3 regions of the Vallitalea longa genome follow, and region 1 is predicted to be linked to each of the others. Evidence: riboswitches for the same ligand, from Rfam matches in the RefSeq annotation. Region 1 holds a riboswitch; each other region holds the start of a gene.
The links. Region 1 has a riboswitch for lysine ahead of kal (3-aminobutyryl-CoA ammonia lyase). Riboswitches for the same ligand answer to the same signal wherever they lie in the genome.
Positions count from the first base shown of each region.

Region 2: linked by a shared signal. The riboswitch ahead of QMG30_RS12345 (Na+/H+ antiporter NhaC family protein) and the one ahead of kal (3-aminobutyryl-CoA ammonia lyase) in region 1 are both predicted to bind lysine.
Region 3: linked by a shared signal. The riboswitch ahead of dapA (4-hydroxy-tetrahydrodipicolinate synthase) and the one ahead of kal (3-aminobutyryl-CoA ammonia lyase) in region 1 are both predicted to bind lysine.

Region 1 is NZ_BRLB01000003.1:138,824-145,110, reverse strand. Features, by position in the region: gene QMG30_RS08635 (3-oxoacid CoA-transferase subunit A) at 1-570, opposite strand, end outside; gene kce (3-keto-5-aminohexanoate cleavage enzyme) at 626-1,441, opposite strand; gene kal (3-aminobutyryl-CoA ammonia lyase) at 1,451-1,831, opposite strand; lysine riboswitch at 2,012-2,207, opposite strand; gene QMG30_RS08620 (DUF6512 family protein) at 2,607-3,149, shown strand; gene QMG30_RS08615 (GntR family transcriptional regulator) at 3,236-3,958, opposite strand; gene QMG30_RS08610 (NifU family protein) at 4,126-4,350, opposite strand; gene QMG30_RS08605 (MFS transporter) at 4,548-5,819, opposite strand; gene QMG30_RS08600 (MerR family transcriptional regulator) at 5,945-6,287, opposite strand, start outside.
Region 2 is NZ_BRLB01000006.1:202,391-208,677, forward strand. Features, by position in the region: gene QMG30_RS12340 (glycoside hydrolase family 113) at 1-637, shown strand, start outside; gene QMG30_RS12345 (Na+/H+ antiporter NhaC family protein) at 743-2,254, opposite strand; lysine riboswitch at 2,332-2,507, opposite strand; gene mnmH (tRNA 2-selenouridine(34) synthase MnmH) at 2,617-3,681, opposite strand; gene QMG30_RS12355 (NAD(P)-dependent malic enzyme) at 4,031-5,203, shown strand; gene QMG30_RS12360 (GntR family transcriptional regulator) at 5,327-6,049, shown strand; gene uxuA (mannonate dehydratase) at 6,279-6,287, shown strand, end outside.
Region 3 is NZ_BRLB01000001.1:373,163-379,449, reverse strand. Features, by position in the region: gene dapB (4-hydroxy-tetrahydrodipicolinate reductase) at 1-726, opposite strand, end outside; gene dapA (4-hydroxy-tetrahydrodipicolinate synthase) at 902-1,786, opposite strand; lysine riboswitch at 2,207-2,386, opposite strand; gene htpG (molecular chaperone HtpG) at 2,441-4,327, opposite strand; gene QMG30_RS01555 (DUF5721 family protein) at 4,586-5,074, opposite strand; gene QMG30_RS01550 (DNA-3-methyladenine glycosylase) at 5,250-5,843, shown strand; gene QMG30_RS01545 (M18 family aminopeptidase) at 5,947-6,287, shown strand, end outside.

The sequences.
Region 1 (6,287 bases):
TTCTTCAGCTTCTACAATAACTGTATCAGCTGCCATAGCTATCATTGGATTAAAATTCCTTGTTGTACCTTTGTATATGGTATTGCCAAATGTATCAACAATGCTTCCACGCACAAGAGCCATATCTGCTCTGATAGGCATTTCAAGTAAATATTCTTTTTCATCTATATCAAGAACTTTTTTCCCTTCTTCAACCAATGTTCCAACCCCAGTAGGAGTAAGTACTCCACCTAGACCATAACCACCTGCTCTTATTCTTTCTATAAGAGTTCCTTGTGGTGATAATTCTACTTCTAATTCACCACTATTCATTAATTGTCCTGTTACAGGATTAGTACCTATATGTGAAGTTATGACTTTTTTTACCTGTCTATTAACAATAAGTCTTCCTATTCCTTTATCTTCATAACTAGTATCATTACCAATGATAGTCAAATCCTTGATTCCTGATTCAATTATCAAGTCGATAATCTTCTCAGGAGTTCCGCACCCCAAAAAACCTCCTATCATAATGACTAACCCATTTTTTAATAAAGGCTTTATTTGGTTTTCACTGACTAGTTTATTCACCTTTTCACCTTCTCTTAATTTATTGATTCATATACCTTCTCCAAAATATATCAATCTAGATATTCAATATTTTTCTTGCTTCATCTGGACTTGCTATTTCTCTACCTAGTTCTTTAGCCAATCTTACGACTCTCTCAACAAGTTCCCCATTAGATTTAGCTAAAACACCTTTACTCATATAGATATTGTCTTCATAACCTACTCTAACGTGTCCGCCCATAATGATACCCATGACAGCCATGTTGAACTCATTTCTTCCAATACCTGTTACAGTATATGTTGAACCTACTGGAATACTGTTCACAAGATAAATCAAGTCTCTAGGTGTAGCAGTTATACCTCCGTTTACTCCCAAAACAAAGTTGAAATGAAGCGGTGCTTTGATATAGCCTTTTCTATGTAACCTGACAGCCATATCTACCATTCCTTTATCGAAGACCTCTATTTCAGGTTTTATACCAAGTTCATTCATTCTGTTAGCAAACTCTATTATAGTGTTTTCAGTATTTATAAAAATCTCGTCCCCACCAAAATTGCAAGTACCACAATCAAGAGTAGCCATTTCAGGATTAAGATAAATAGGTTGCAATCTTTCATCATTAGTCATACCTACTGCCCCACCAGTGGATGGTTGAATGATAACGTCTTTACATCTTTCTTTTATCCCGTTAATGCATTTTTCGAATCTATTTTTATCTTGTGTAGGAGTACCATCATCTTCTCTTACATGTAAGTGAATGATACTTGCACCTGCTTTGTAAGCATTATAAGCTTCTTCTACAATCTCTTCTACAGTGTATGGCACATTAGGATTATGTTCCTTAGTTACTTCTGCTCCACAAATAGCTGCTGTAATTATTAATTTCTCCATAACCACTACCTACTTTCTTTGTTTATCCTTAGGAACGACACATGTTCCACTTGCTTTACAAACAATCACAGATTCTTCCATAATCTCAGCTGCTGAATCATTGATATCTGGTCTTTGTCTTATGACCTTTCTAGCTTCGAATACCATTTTTCTAGAAGTTTTACCAAATCCTGTAATCTGTCCTTCACATTCTATATAGTCACCAGCATACACAGGAGCCATGAATTCAATATTATCGTACGCCTTAAATAATCCTTCGTCTCCGTCATTTTTAATTAATAGTTCTGTTGCCACATCACCGAAAAGCTGTAAAATCTTGGCACCATCAACTAAATTTCCACCGTAGTGAGCATCATGAGTACTCATTCTGATTCTGATTAATGATTTCATATACCTTAACTCCTTTCTTTACTTAACTAACAGTTAAGTTTTAACCCTAAATAAAATATCCACTCCTTTCTAGTGATTTCACCCTAATTCTCATCTGATAACGCAAGAAAAGCACTGAAAATAAGATTTCAGTGCTTTTTCATTAAAAAAGCTATTTATGTAATGAAATCTTATTTTCAATACATAAATAGCTCTCCATAAACACAGGATATACTAATCATCCTTTATGGCAGTGATAAGGGATTAACATTATCACCAAGAATAAGTTCAAGAACAAACATACTCTTTCGGCAAAGGATCCATTCGTCTTTAATATTAGAGGTTCTTCTCCTTGACAATTAAAGATTACCCTCTCCTTCGCGCCTCTATTCATGTTTTATATAATATTTATATAGATCGTTATACCACTATCTATATAATAATCATATTCAATTCATATTCAGTTGTGTTTGTATATATTACTATATTTACATAGATAAATATAATGAGATATAGTTAATAAAAGGTCATTTTAATATGTTATCAGACTATCAATAAGTACAATGTTCTAATTTCTATTATTGTTTTTAGAAGACTTAGGGTTATGTTTTTATATTATCATCTTCTATTTTAATATTCAATTATTCTCATAACACTTTTAGTAATTAAAATTATTTTTTATTAATTGGTAATTTAAATAAAACAAAATCAAGTTTTTTATTAATTTTTTATTAATTAGAACTATTTTTTTAATGTAATTGACATATACTATAGACATATGAAGGTGGTGTTTTTTATGAACGACCGTAAGAAAGTTATAATAGCTGAGATTATTTCAGCAGTAGCAATCATACTTATTGGAAGTTTATTTCATTTTTTGTATGAATGGACAGAATGTACATTCATAGGTTTATTCAGTCCCGTTAACGAAAGTCAATGGGAGCATATCAAGATAATGTTCTATCCAGTAATCATAGTAAGCATTATTGAATATTTTTTCATTAAACATGACGTAAACAATTTTGTTTTCGCTAAAGCCATTTCAGTAATTGTTTTTATTGTAACAACTTACCTGATTATTTTCTTATATGAATTGATATTCAATGATAATCCTATGGCACTTCATTTTATTTCGTTTTTTGTTGGAGCTTTTGCAGGACAGTTAGTCAGCTATTTCCTATTGAGATGTACTAGAAAGAGTAAATGTAAAAATATGATAGGTTTTTATATCTTCTTATTCCTGTTTATAGCAATTACCTTATTTACTTTTAGACCTATAAAAACTGATTTCTTCAGAGATTCCACAACAGGATATTACGGAATACCTCCAAAAAGTTAGACTATAATTAATGAATGATAATAATTTATATTTATTACAAACTTTGCAGAATAAAATTGGATTACTTTTATTCTGCAAAGTTCTATTTACACAAAGTTATCCATTCCTATTTTGCTTAATTGCTCACCACAATAGAATTTGAGATGGTAGAGAATATCTTTTTCTTTATTAACATATACGACTCTATTAGAAATCATCATTTTACTATCATCACTCAATTGCAATAATTCTTTTTCTTCTCCAGAAGCTTTGACAATCTCTAAATCCATGTTCAACTTGGTTACAGATACTTTCAGATCCTCAAATAAATAATGAGATATCCCATTTTCAAAATTGAAGTCTTTAAAAAAGTTTTCTTCTCCGTAGACAAAATGAAATATTTCAAGTCCAATAGGACGTTGGTCCATCATTCTAAGCCTTTTTACAAACAGACACTTGGTATTTTCTTTTATACTTGTTTCTTCAGCTAACTCTTTATTTATTATTACTTCTTTTTTTTCTAATATCCTAGTATTTATATTCAATCCACGCATTTTAATAAAATAAGTCAAACTTACAAATGGTTCAATAGAGATTCCGACTTCCCTCTGAGCTACAAATGTTCCTATGCCCTTTTTGATATATAGATATCCTTCGTCAATTATTAACTTGATAGCCTCTCTGACTGTTCCTCTTCCTGCGTGATATTCTTCCATCAATTTTAATTCCGAGGGTATTTTTTCATTTTCTTTCCAAATACCCATTCGTATTTTTTTTATTATATCTTCTTTTATTTGAATATAAACTGGTAATGACGGATTATACTGCATGTTTACCCTCCTATCATTTGTTTTGGTATGCTCTACTAATTATATTACCACAAATTAGTATGACATGTCTAAAATTTTTTCCAATCCAAAATAAACCTTAGAAAATTATCTAAGGTTTATAGATACAATACTTTTAATTATCAATCGTTGTACAGTCTTTTGTTGGATTAATTAACAGATACAACTTCTTTTACTTCTGGAATTTGTTCTTTTAATGTTTTTTCAATGAAGTTTTTAACAGTCAATTGTGAAAAAGGACATCCTTTACAAGAACCTTCTAATTCAACTTTTACGATACCGTCATCTGTTACTTCAACTAATCTAACGTCACCACCGTCACCTTGTAATCCTGGACGTACTTGGTCTAATACTTCTTGTACTTTATCTTTCATAATGAATTCTCCTCTAATCTAATTTGCTTATTATTTTTTTTCAATATGTTTATAATAACCTATACAATTAGTTTTAGTCAACCCATATATAAATTATACATAATTCAAATAAATTATATCAACATATCTTTCGGACTGAAATATTTCTAAAAAGCAAATCAATCCAGAAGCAATATTTTTTATTGTAAGAAAGCTGTCTAAACAGCCTTTTTTTGATAAAGTAGTGGGAAAGTTTTTTTATCGAGTTTATAATTAAGTAGAATGATTAATAGTGCAACAACACCTACACAAGTAATTACTGTAAAAGCTGTAGCATATGAATAATCATTGATTACCCATCCAATCAGTGCGCGTCCACCTACACCTCCAACAAAATAACATACACTAGCATAACTGTTGACTCTTCCCCTATGAGATGCTGGAATTCGTCTGCTTAGGTATGGAGATGATCCTAACATATTTACGATTTCCCCTATGGTAAATACAAAAATCATCACGAAAAATATAGATAATGCAGGTGCATTTCTTATAAGTAGGAAACTAAATGAATATAGAGCCACTCCTATAAAAATTTTCTGTAATTCACGGAATTTTCTTAATAACCAAGTGAGTATTGGTGTAAACAATATAACAATGAAGCCATTATAACCTGATATGAATCCAAAATACATTCCTCCCTTTTCCATATATAATTCTTCTATATATAGCGGAACAGCAAATGACCACTGTTCATAGATGAAAGAGGAGAATATAAATATGACTAATTGTAATAATACCGATTTTCTTCTTAGCAAAACGTTAAATGTTGAACACCTGTCATCTTCATCATTTTCATATTCATTGATTTCTTGCATTTCAATTTCTTGCTCTTTAATCTGTTCTGCATCACTTGTCTTGACAAATAGGATAATCAATATTGTCGATGTAAGAGTTGTCAAACCGTCTATTACAAATGCCAGACTAAGATAATTTTCGAATAGCAATCCACCAATTAGTGGCCCTACCATAAATCCTAAATTATGTCCCAAATAAGATAGCGAGTATACTTTTTCTCTATCTTTGGATTTAGATATATCTGCTATCAATGCTTCAAAAGATGGGTTTTCAATATTAGCGAAAATTCCTGCTATAGAAAACAGTACAACCATTATGGTACCTGGTTCTACAAAAGCACAGGATATGAAAAACGATACACTTATCAGGTCAAATATGACTATTAACTTCTTACGATTAAATCTATCCGCCAGTTTTCCTCCGATTATATTGGCAACAACAAAAATAGAGCCTATCCCTAATGAAATATACCCTATAGTCAACTCTGAATAGCCCATTTTCCTTTTTAATAGTAAAGTCAACAAAGGCCATATGAATGCACCCATATTAGTAATTATTCTGGCATAAAATATAACATAAGCTGATCTAGACAAGCCCCTATACTGTGAAAATACGTTAGTTATTTTTTTAAACATATGTATATCCTCCTGTTTATATTAAATAATATAGTTATTATATTTAAAGGAGTTAAGCCAATGTCAATACATTAATTATGCCTGATTTCAAAAGAATTATTATATAAGATAGGGTTAACCCCATCTTATCTTTTACCATGAAATGTATATAAATAGACTTTTTCACCTTTTGTAAAATAGTTTTCGTATTTATCAGCCTTTTTAATATAATCATATATATAATCTTCGGTTATCTTTTTGTAGCCTAAATCATTAATACCCTTAATAATATTATCTATCATGAAATTTTTTCTATATGTTTTATCAATAGAACTTCTTTCACTAAAATTCTTAAATAAGATATAAGCCCCCATGAGATATGCTTCTTTTTTAACATACCTATCAATTATCTCTAACAAAAACCTTGTATCATTAAAACTATAATTACTTGTACCTGTTATATCCATAAGAATATCAACCGATTCATTT
Region 2 (6,287 bases), on a different contig from region 1:
TTATATCAATTTCTTTGATATGGATGCTCCTTGTGAACCAAAATGGAGTGATTGGTTTAGAAGTTATACCGAATATCAACTTCATTATGCAGCAATTGCAGAAAAAACTAAATGTATGATGATAATTATAGGTTGTGAAATGGTACAAACCGAAAGACGTGAAAGAGAGTGGAGAAAACTTATCCAAGATGTAAGAAATGAATATAAAGGACTAATCACTTATAATACGGATAAATACCAAGAAGATCATGTTAAGTGGTGGGATGCATTAGATGTCATATCTTCTAGTGGCTATTATCCAATTAATGATTTTGATAATCAATTAGACAGAATCGAACAAGTTATATATAAATATAATAAGCCATTCTTTTTTGCTGAGACTGGATGTCCTAGCAGAAAGGGTTCTTCTTATGAACCAAATAATTGGAAGCTTGTTGGCGATGTGGATTTACAAGAACAGGAAGAATATTATAGAGTATTATTTGATAAAACAAAGCTAAGAAAATGGATAAATGGTTTTGGACTATGGGACTGGAGTACGTTATTATATAAAGAGGAAGAAGCAGTACTTGATGATGGATATAATGTTTTTGGAAAACCTGCTGAAAAAGTTATCAAGGAGAATTATTCACTTTGATTTATGTAAAAACTATTAATTAAACAAAAATACTTAGACAGTAATCTATCTAAGTATTTTTCCCTTTATATTCAACCATATTATTTTATAATATTTTGAAAGATATTAATTAGTAATCGGTTTAGATATCTTTTTTATGATATATATGAATATTATAAATTCTACTATTATTACTACATAGCTTATTAATAAACTTTCTGTCAATCCATATGTTATGAAGGCTATAAAAGATATTAGCCCAGAAATTAATGCATATGGTAGTTGCGATGTGAAATGTGCATCAAGCTTTGCTTGAGCACCTGTGGCTGACAGGACAGTTGTATCACTAATAGGTGAACAATGATCTCCTAAAATAGCACCACTTAAGACAGCGGCCATAGCAGGTAACATAAGTGCAGGACTGCTTACAGCTAATATTTTACCAGCAATAGGTAATAATAGACCGAACGTTCCCCAGCTGGTACCAGTCATAAATGCAATGAAACCTCCAATTAAAAACATGATAGGTATCAATAAACTAGGATTTATTTGTGACTTGACTATCCAGTCAGCTAGATATTGACCAGTATTAAGTTTATCAATAACTTCAACTAATGTCCAAGCGGTTATTAAAATGATTGAGGCAGGAAGCATTGAGCCTATTCCTGTTTTAGCGGCACGTAGAAGATGTTTGAAAGAGACTTCTCTAGTAGATACAGCAAATATAATAGCTATAACTGTAGTTATAACAGAACCCCTAAATAATGGAAGAGTAATATCAACAGTAAGCATTTTGCTAATGTCCCAATTTGCATCGTAGAGCATCCCGCCTAGAATTAAAACGATTAATGAAATGATCGTAATTATTAATGCCCACTTTGAGCCTTTATTAGTTACGGGTTTTACATGGGATATGTTTTCGGCTGATTGAGAGCAACTTATGTCATTATTTTTCTCTGCATTTATTTCATAAGTTTTCATTTTTCCTATATTAATATTGAACTTAATAACTATGAATACCATAATAAGTGCAACAATCGCATAGAACTGCATAGGAATCATCTGCCAGTAAGCCCCAGTCCCTGTAGTTACTGTATAATTTTCATTTTTGAAAACGTCAGTAAGAATACCGATTATATATGCTCCCCATGTTGATATAGGTAATAAAATAACAACAGGAGCACTTGTTGAGTCGATGATATAGGATAGTTTAGCACGACTGATACTGTAACGGTCTGTGATAGGTTTAGATACTTCACCTATAACTAGAGCATTAAAGTAGTCATCAATAAAAATTACAATTCCTAATAACCATGCAACAATTTGAGCTGCTTTTTTATTTTTTATTTTTGATACAGCAAAATCAGCAAAAGCTTTTGTAGAGTTAGTTATTGTTAATAATGTGGTTATAATACCAAGTAACAATAAAAATCCAACAATGGGCATATGCCATGAAAAATCAGTTATGATATCCCAAATAGTTGTACCTATGTATGAAATACTTTCTAGTACATTAAAACTATGTGCAATCAGTGAACCAATGAGTATACCTACTGATAGTGACATAATAACTTTTTTAGTTATAATAACTAAAATAATCATTATTAATGCTGGTACTAAACTTAATAATAGTTCCATAGAATCCTCCTAATAATTTTATAAAAAAGTGCAACAATTAAAAAGACAATAGTCAACACTATTGTCTGAAATATATCTTATTCAATAGCGCCTTCACTACATTAAGTAGCGAGAGTGATAAGTCTATTAAACTTAACTCCAACATTATCTTCTGGTAAAAAAATAATGCTTCGGCAGATCATCCTTTCATCATATATCATAGCTTACCTAGCTCAATATGAGTACTATTAATCACTGCGCCTCTATTATACGTATTCTATTGTCAGTATTGAATTATACAGGAGTACGAAGTACTGTGTCAAGTGATAATTATGGTTTTGTATTAATTTATAGTAGAAATATATTACAATATTAAAATTGTTTTATTTTTTAGTATTTTCTTTATTTTCTATATCATATATTTTTATTAATTCATTGACTGCATCATCTATATTGCCAGAATCAATTTCATAATCAAATGTACCGTAATATTTCTTCCATTTTTTATACATAGGATCATAATAATTATCCAGAAGAAGCCCTACAAAATCATATAGATTATTATCATTGAGGTATTCTTTCATAGTATTAAAGTCATTATTTGACATATATGGTTTTATGGAGTCCAAAGAATTATTAATGAAGGAAAGATTATCTTTAACAGAACCACTATTGTTCATATAATCATCTAGCAGCCTTTTTATCCGTATATCTTTGTCTAAATTAACAAGAACGTGAATCCCTGTCTTTATGTGATTGATAGCGAAAGAGGGAACAATTCGTTTACCTATCTTAGTACTTTCTGCTTCAACGAACACAAGCGAATCTTTGAAACATATAGTCTTATCGTAAACATTAGCTTCAAAAACTTTTTGTGGAGGTTGTTCCCCAAGACCTACTCCTCCAAAAGCAGAACCACGGTGATTAGCTAATCCTTCAAGATCAAGGACTGGCATTTCTTTCTTTTCTAGAGCTTTCAATAATAGAGTTTTGCCACATCCTGTATAACCATGTAATACTATATAGGGTGATGGGATTTTAGTTCTTTTTTCAAACTCTTTCAATACGTAAGTTCTGTATGCTTTGTATCCGCCTTCTAATTGGTAAGCAGGTAAGTTCATCAGAGACATAACTGTAGCTATAGATTTGCTTCTAAGGCCACCTCTCCAGCAAAAAATAATTATCTTACTATAACCTTTTCCTATTTGTTTGATTTTTTTATAGATTTCAGGTAATTTGTGAGAAGCTATTTCGAATCCTTCTTCTTTGGCAGTCAATTTATTTACATTAACATAAGTATCTCCAAGATAAGCTCTTTCATCATTATTGAATATGGGTATATTGATAGCTCCAGGTATAGTTCCTTCTTCATATTCTTTAGTGGTTCTTACATCTATAAATATAACTCTATCCATATTTAAGCATTTATCAATAGATATGGTTTCCATTGTGATTTCCTCTTTTCGAAAGATTATTGTTTGCGCCTATAAAAACATTGATTAGTAATAATGTCTATATTATAATAAGGTGTATAATTTATTAAAATTTCTTTTACACTATAGTATACAGTAATATTATAATAAATTTCAATGATAAATATATAAAATTAATTGGTATATTTATATTATTTAACTTTTATATCAAAGGGCTTAATACATTTATACTAATAAAAAAGGATATGAGAATTTATATTACATATGATGTGTTTGCATAACATATCAATCTATACTATAATTTAAGCATTCAATTGAAAAATTAAAATAACAAATTATTTGCTATATATCAGGAGGGCGTAAAATGAATGTCTACGAAAAATCACTAAAACTACATGAAGAAAAAAAAGGTAAGATTGAAATTAATTCAAAAGTACAAGTTACTAATAAAGAAGAATTAAGTCTTGCATATTCACCAGGTGTTGCTGAGCCTTGCAGAAAGATTGTAGAGGATGAAAAGAATATATATAAATATACATCCAAAGGTAATATGGTAGCAGTTATCACTGATGGTTCAGCAGTTCTTGGTTTGGGTAATATTGGACCGAAAGCTGCATTACCTGTTATGGAAGGAAAATCAATTCTTTTTAAGAATTTCGCTAATGTGGATTCTTTCCCATTATGTCTTGATACTCAAGATACTAATGAGATAATTAATATATGTAAAAATCTGGCACCTTCTCTTGGAGGTATCAATCTTGAGGATATATCAGCACCAAGATGTGTTGAAATCGAAAGAAGATTAAAAGAAGAACTTGATATTCCTGTATTCCATGATGATCAACATGGTACAGCAATTATTGTGACAGCTGCGTTACTGAATGCTTGCAAATTGACTAAGAAAGATCCAAAAGAATTGAAAGTCGTTGTTAGTGGAGCTGGAGCAGCTGGCAGCTCTATTGTACGTATGATCCATAATTATGGTGTAGGAGATATCATTTCTGTTGATATAGATGGAATCATCAATTCAAAACGTGAGAATTTGGATTTTCTACAAAAAGAGATACTTGTTATTACTAATAAAAATGATGTAGAAGGTAATTTGGCAGATGCAATGAAAAATGCCGATGTATTTGTTGGTGTATCCGCTGGTAACATTGTTTCAAAAGAAATGATAGAATCCATGAATGATAACCCATTCGTATTCGCAATGGCTAATCCTGAACCAGAAATCACTCCTGAAAAGGCTAGAGAAGCGGGTGCTAGAATTATAGGTACAGGAAGAAGTGATTATCCTAATCAGATAAATAATGTACTGGCTTTTCCTGGTATATTTAGAGGAGCTCTTGATATTGGAGCTATGCAGATAAATGAAGAAATGAAATTAGCTGCTGCATATGCTATTGCAGGTGTCATTGATGAAAATGAACTCAGAGAAGATTATATCGTACCTTCGCCATTTGATGAACGTGTAGTCAATGCCGTAGCAGAGGCTGTAGCTAAGAAGGCAATAGAAACTGATATAGTAAGAAAATAACAGAAAAAATACTATATTGATGTATCAATGAGTTTTTAATCGCCTTTTTACATGAATTATTGAAATGTGTAAATTAGGTATATAATGATTAATACGTAAATAATAAATGAAAAGGTGAAAATTATGAGAGAAAATAGAAAAAGCATAGGAGATGCAGTTTATAGTACTTTATATAAAAATATAATTAACATGACTTTACTACCTGGAACGATTATGAGCGAAAAGGATATATCTGCTAGGATGGAAGTAAGTAGAACACCTGTCAGAGAAGCATTTATAAAACTATCAAAAGATGGTCTTGTATATATAGTACCCCAGAAAGGAACAATTGTATCTAAAATAGATATGAAAAGAGTTGAAGAAGAAAGATTTTTACGAGAGATTCTAGAGTGTGGAGTTTTGGAGCTATTTATGAAATGTAAAACAGAAGATAGCATTTATAAGATGAAAAAGAATCTAGAAAAGCAGAAAGATGCTCTTGAGAAAAAGGAATACGATAAATTCATGGAATATGATAATATGTTCCATAAGATTACTTTTGATGAGACCAATAAAAACATGTGCTGGAATATTATAGAAAATGCTTCTGGACATTATTATAGAATTAGATTGATCACAGCTTGGATGGAAGATATATCTATTAATGTTATAGAACAGCATCAGGAACTGATTGATAGAATTGTCGATAATGACTATGAATCAGCAAAAAAGATATTGAAACATCATATTAGGAAAATAATTATTGAAGAAGATGAAGTTTTCGAAAAATATCCAGAATACTTTAAAGCCATAGATGATGATAATATTTTTGGTGATAATCTATTTTCAGATTTGAAAAATAAATAAAATCATATATTCATGTAACATATATATAAAGTTTTTGATTGTTAACATAAAGTTCAACGATTAAAGGCTTTTTTTACTAGCTAATATACTATTGACACTACCATACAAGTATGATACCATGAATTTATCAATTACTCAACTTTTCCAGTTCAATATTCTATGCAGGTAAGTTGATTAACGGTGGAAAAGTTGAGTCAACAATAATATATAAAAAGGTGGTAAAAATTATATGAAAATG
Region 3 (6,287 bases), on a different contig from region 1:
GCCTTTTGATTTTTGACTTAAAAATTTGGCAGCATTCACAGCGCCAACGCCAAAAATATCTTTGGATAAAGCATTATGGTTAAGTTCAACCACTTCGTCTTTTCCAGCGAAAATAATTGAGTGTTCACCTACGATTGTACCACCTCTTACGGAATGGATACCAATTTCTTTTGAATCCCTTTTAGCTTTTACTATAGTTCTATCATAAGTATAGGAGTATTCGTTGTTAAGTGATTCATTAATAGAATCTGCAAAGGCTAGTGCAGTACCACTAGGAGCGTCTATTTTTTGGTTATGATGCTTTTCTATGATTTCAATGTCAAAGTTTGCTGCAGTAAGTGTTTTAGCAGCTTTTTTCACTAGGTTCAATAGAAGATTAACCCCTAATGACATATTTGCTGATAATAGAATGGCAATTTCTTTACTAGCTTCATTAACTATATTAAGTTGTTCATCGTTAAGACCGGTTGTACATAATACGACTGGTAATTTTTTTGATTTAGCATAGTCGATTAATGAAGGTACAGCTTTTGCAGTAGAAAAATCAATTATAACGTCGCCTTCAACATCAATACTGTTCATATCAGTAAAAACAGGATATGGGTTAGCAATGTTATCATTGACATCAATACCTGCAACTATAACTGCATCTTTATCATCTTCAACTATTCTAGAAATTACCTGTCCCATTTTCCCATTACAACCATGCATTATAATTCTAGTCATTATATAACTCCTTTCATTTTTGAAACCGTTTTTTACGTTTGTTTTGTACACATTAAATCTATACAAATATTTATAGCTAGAATATATTATGTGTTATTTGCTAAGAAGTAATGCTCTACGTAGTATAATAAAAACCACTGAATACTGAATCAAAATGTATTCAGTGGTTTTTTTTTTAGATAGTTATTCCAAGATCGTCTATTGCTTTTTTAACTCTTAAGAAGTTAGCTGGTTCCATTTCTGTTAATGGTAAACGACATGGACCAGATGGTAATCCTAGATAATTCATAGCTGCTTTTACTGGAATTGGATTAACTTCACAGAAAAGTGCTTTTACTAATTCATGTATTCTAAGCTGTATTTCTAGACTGCCTTTAACATCCCCAGCTAAGAATTTTGCAACTAGATCATGAGTTTCTCTAGGCATGATATTAGCAACAACGGAGATAACTCCTTTACCACCAAGAGAGAGTAGAGGAACTATTTGGTCGTCGTTTCCAGAATAAAGGTCAAGATTACCTTCGCATTTGTGAACTAAATTAGTAATGTGACCGATATTGCCACTAGCTTCTTTTATACCTACGATGTTATCTACTTTTGATAATGCATATGCAGTATCAACATCAATATTGAGACCTGTTCTTGAAGGTACATTATATAGGATAACAGGAATATCAACACTGTTAGCGATAGAGCTAAAATGTTGAATTAAGCCTTTTTGGGTTGTTTTATTATAATAAGGTGTTACTTGTAATAATCCATCAGCTCCTAGTTTTTGAGCTTGTTTGGAAAGTTCTATACCATGTTTTGTATCATTGCTTCCAGTTCCAGCGATAACAGGAACCCTTTTATTGGTTCTGTCAATAGCTACTTTTATACACTCAAGGTGTTCTTCATCATTAAGAGTAGAAGATTCACCAGTTGTACCACATATCACAATACAATCGGTTTTGTTTTCTATTTGAAAATCAATCAGTTTTTCTAATCCTTCATAATTAACACTCATATCATCATTAAATGGTGTTATTATTGCTACACCAGCACCTGTAAAAATAGACATCAGATAACCTCCTCAGATTATATATTATTTTTGTTATATCTTCTTAGTATTACACTATAGTAAAAATCTTTATTGGTTACAATAGAATTTTTCTATTTAAAATCTTTTTTATGACTAAGTATAAGTTAGTCACTGCATATTTATTTAGTTGCTTTCAGTTCTACTTTAGTATATCTGTTTTTAATAAAAACATCAATATAAGGTAAGCAAATATTTTCAGATTTCATATAGATTTAATTTTTATAATTATCAAACCTCCCATTTCAAATATCTGTTTATTATATTATATTGTTATAATAACAAATAATTGAAAGTATTGTTTAATATTTCATTAGTAAGTGGAGGGAAATGTTGGATTTTAATATAGAATAATAAAAAACAGTCGGCTTTGTGTGCCGACTGTGAGAATTAATATTAAATGTCACAAGTAGCACCCCATATATCAATTAATATATGACAGTTATATAGTTATTCACTATATACCCAGACAGAAAACAGACAGGTATTTTCTTCTTCGGCATCTTACCCTTTCAATGATTATCACATTTGCCTGAACAAATCAAATTATCTACTGATGTAAAATGCTCCTCTACTATACTAAACTATTAAATTTTCATATATAATATCACTAATATATCAGTTTGTCAAATATGACTATATCAATTTTTGAAGAATCTTGTTGCTTCTTTCAATAAATGTAGTCATAGCTTCTGGTGATAGCTGTTTATGGCTAATCATAGCTAAATCATAGATTTGTTGACAGAACATATCAGTGTTTTCGGTATCTTTATTCTCAAGAATATATTTTACCAACTTATTTTTCTTATTAAGAAGAAGGCTTTCATTACTTGGCATTGAAGCAGCATCCATTCCGAACATTCCGTACATCTTACTCATATCCTGCATTCTTCTTGATTCTTCAGGTAGAATGATCATAGCTGAAATTTCTTCATCCTTAAGATTTTCAATGTTAACTGTTAAGTTCTCATTGCTAAGTGATTTTCTGAAGATGCCTTGAACTTCTTCTTGAAGTTTTTTGTTATCCTCTTCACTTGAATCATCTTCATCTTTTAGGTTATCTGTAAGGTCAGCATCGATTCTTACGAATTTAGTATCTTTTTCTTTCATTTCAACATGTGATATGAAAGGTTGATCAATAGTCGTATTCATTATGACAGCTTCCATATCATTATCTTTAAACATTTTGATATATTGAGCTTGTAGTGTTTCATCTGTTACATAATAAACCTTGTTTTCATGTTTATCTTTATTTCTATCAAGATATTCTTGTAGTGTTACGTAATCTCCAGTTGTAGTCTTATACAATATGATTCCGTTTGTCTTGTCAAAGAATTTATCGTCTTTCAAGCAACCGAACTTGATAAATGGATGTATATCATCCCAGAATTTTTCAAAAGACTCTTTTTCTTTTTTATATAGTGAATTGAGTTTGTCAGCTACTTTCTTAGTAATGTATGAAGAAATTTTCTTGACGAAACCATCATTTTGTAAGAAACTTCTTGATACGTTAAGTGGTAGGTCTGGACAATCTAAAATACCTTTTAATAACAGTAAGAATTCAGGAATAACTTCCTTGATATTGTCAGCAACGAATACTTGGTTATTATATAATTTGATTTGACCTTCCATTGTTTCAAACTGATTTCCGATTTTTGGGAAATAAAGTATTCCTTTTAAGTTGAATGGATAGTCCATGTTAAGGTGAATCCAGAATAAAGGTTCTTTGAAATCCATAAAAGTCTTTCTATAGAATTCTTTATATTCTTCATCTGTACATTCATTAGGTTTTTTTAGATATAAAGGTGTAGTGTCATTTAATGGTTTTGGTTCTTCTGGTTCTTTTACTTCACCTTTTTCGTCTTCATTTTCATTTTTAGGTTCTTCCTTATTAGGATTGATCAGATATATCTCTATAGGCATTAGTGAACAGTATTTTTCAATTGTAGTTCTGACTGTGTATTCATTCAAGAAGTCTTTACCGTCTTCACCTATGTTAAGTGTAATCTTAGTTCCTCTTTCGGTACGGTCACTATCACTCATTTCATATTCATTACCACCGTCACTTACCCATTTAACAGCTTTTGATCCTTCTTTATATGAAAGAGTATCAATAGTAACTTTTTTGGCTACCATGAAAGCAGAATAGAAACCAAGTCCGAAATGACCTATGATCTGGTCTTCGTTAGCTTTATCTTTATATTTATTCATAAAGTCTTCAGCACCGGAGAAAGCGATTTGATTAATATATTGTTTTACTTCTTCGTCTGTCATACCAATACCATTATCAATAAAAGTCAGAGTTTCCTCTTTATCGTCAACAATAACCTCAATCTTGAATTCATTATCTTCAGGCAGAGATGCTTCTCCCATTGCGTCTAATTTTTTTAGTTTAGTTATAGCATCGCATCCATTGGAGATAAGTTCCCTTACAAATATATCATGATCAGAATATAACCATTTTTTTATTATTGGAAAAATATTTTCACTATGGATGGAAAGATTCCCTTTTTCAGTACTCATTTTAACTCCTCCTAACAATTTTTCATAAGTATTTATATTTTATATAATAAGAAAGCTTAACTTTCTATTTATCTTGAAATATTATACGAGGCGTAGCCTCTTGGTAATATGTAAAGGTATATAGTGAATTTTTTATTATAACTTATATAAGATATAATAAATGTATTTTATGTAGATGTCAAGAAAAAATTAGCACTCATTGAAGAAGAGTGCTAACAAAAAAGCAATATTTATATTATAAACGATATGAATTATAGGTTAAACAGTTATGCCGTGTTTTTTGAAAAATATTTTAACTGAATCATCCCAATAATTTTCTAGAGTCTTATCTAATGTAAATATCTTCATAGAACTACCAGTGGTGCATTTTAGAACGTTATCTTCATATAAAATATTAATGAATAATCCATTTACATTATCTGATTTTGTAGGTAATTGATGTTTTGATATCATATTTTCTATTTTGTCATGGGGTAGTGAAAAAACAATTTTCAGATAAGATGGAGTTTTGTTTCCTTTAATCATATAGAAAACTATATTCTTGATTTCTGACCATTTAACCTGATCTCTGCCTTCTAGTATTTCAATTTCGTTTGTAGAAAGATATTTTTTATTTATGTCACAAGAAATATTGAACTTCGTAAACGTATTAAGTTCAACAGTAGATACCTCGAAATCATCAAACATCTTATCTTTCAATAAATTATTCATAAAAAGTTTTATATCAATTATGTTAAAACATACCATATAGTACCATTCCTTCCCAAATACCAATAGTGATTGTACCCTTAAAGTATATCATACAAAATAGAGGTAGAACTTTCAATACTTTTATTGTAATATTATATGTGAGTAAGTAATGTTAATCCAAATAAATTTGCTTTATAATACATACATATGATAGAAAGTGGAGTAAAATAAAATGAATAGATTGAGTAGAGATTTTTATGAAAGAGACACATTGGTAGTAGCACAAGAATTACTAGGTAAAAACCTTGTTTTTCTTGATAACCATAAGGATGAAATTATTGTCAAGATAACTGATGTTGAAGCCTACAAAGGAATCAATGATAAAGCTTGTCATACCTATGGAGGCAAGAGGACACCAAGAACTGAAGTAATGTGGGGTGAAGCTGGTCATATATACATCTATATAATATATGGAATGTATTATTGCCTTAATATAGTTACAGAAAGTATAAATGACCCTTGTGCTGTTTTGATAAGGGGAGTAGTTCCCGTGAAAAATATTACTAAAATGTCATTGAACAGATATAATAAAGCGTATGAAGAACTGAATAATTATCAGATTAAAAATTTTTCTAACGGACCTGGGAAATTATGTAAAGCTTTGGGACTTGATTTAACCCATAACGGAATGGATTTGCTATCACCCCAATTGTATATATATGATGATGGAAAACATGATAATATCGATATAAAAAAATCCAAACGTATTAATATTGATTATGCAGAAGAGGCAGCAGATTATTTATGGAGATTTTATATTGATTAATTAATATGACTACAATTAACTAGAAAGTTCTATTGATATAATTAAAATATACAATAAAACAATCAAACAAATAGTATAAAGATTAAGAAGAGAGGAAATAAAAATGAAAACAAGTATGAGTTATTCAAAAGATTTAATGACATTTATTGAAAAAAGTACATCTCCTTATCATAGTGTGATACAAGGAAAGAAAATATTAGATGAAAAGGGTTTTAAAGAACTTAACATGAAAGATGAGTGGCAGGTTGAAAAAGGAGGAAAATATTATGTTATTCCTTATTCTTCAATGATTATCGCTTTTACTTTAGGAGAATATGTTGACAAAATGGGATATAAGATTATAATATCTCATACTGACAGCCCAAGCTTTAAAATCAAACCTGTATCAGAAATCAAAACAGACAATTATATTACACTAAATACAGAAGTATATGGTGGACCTGT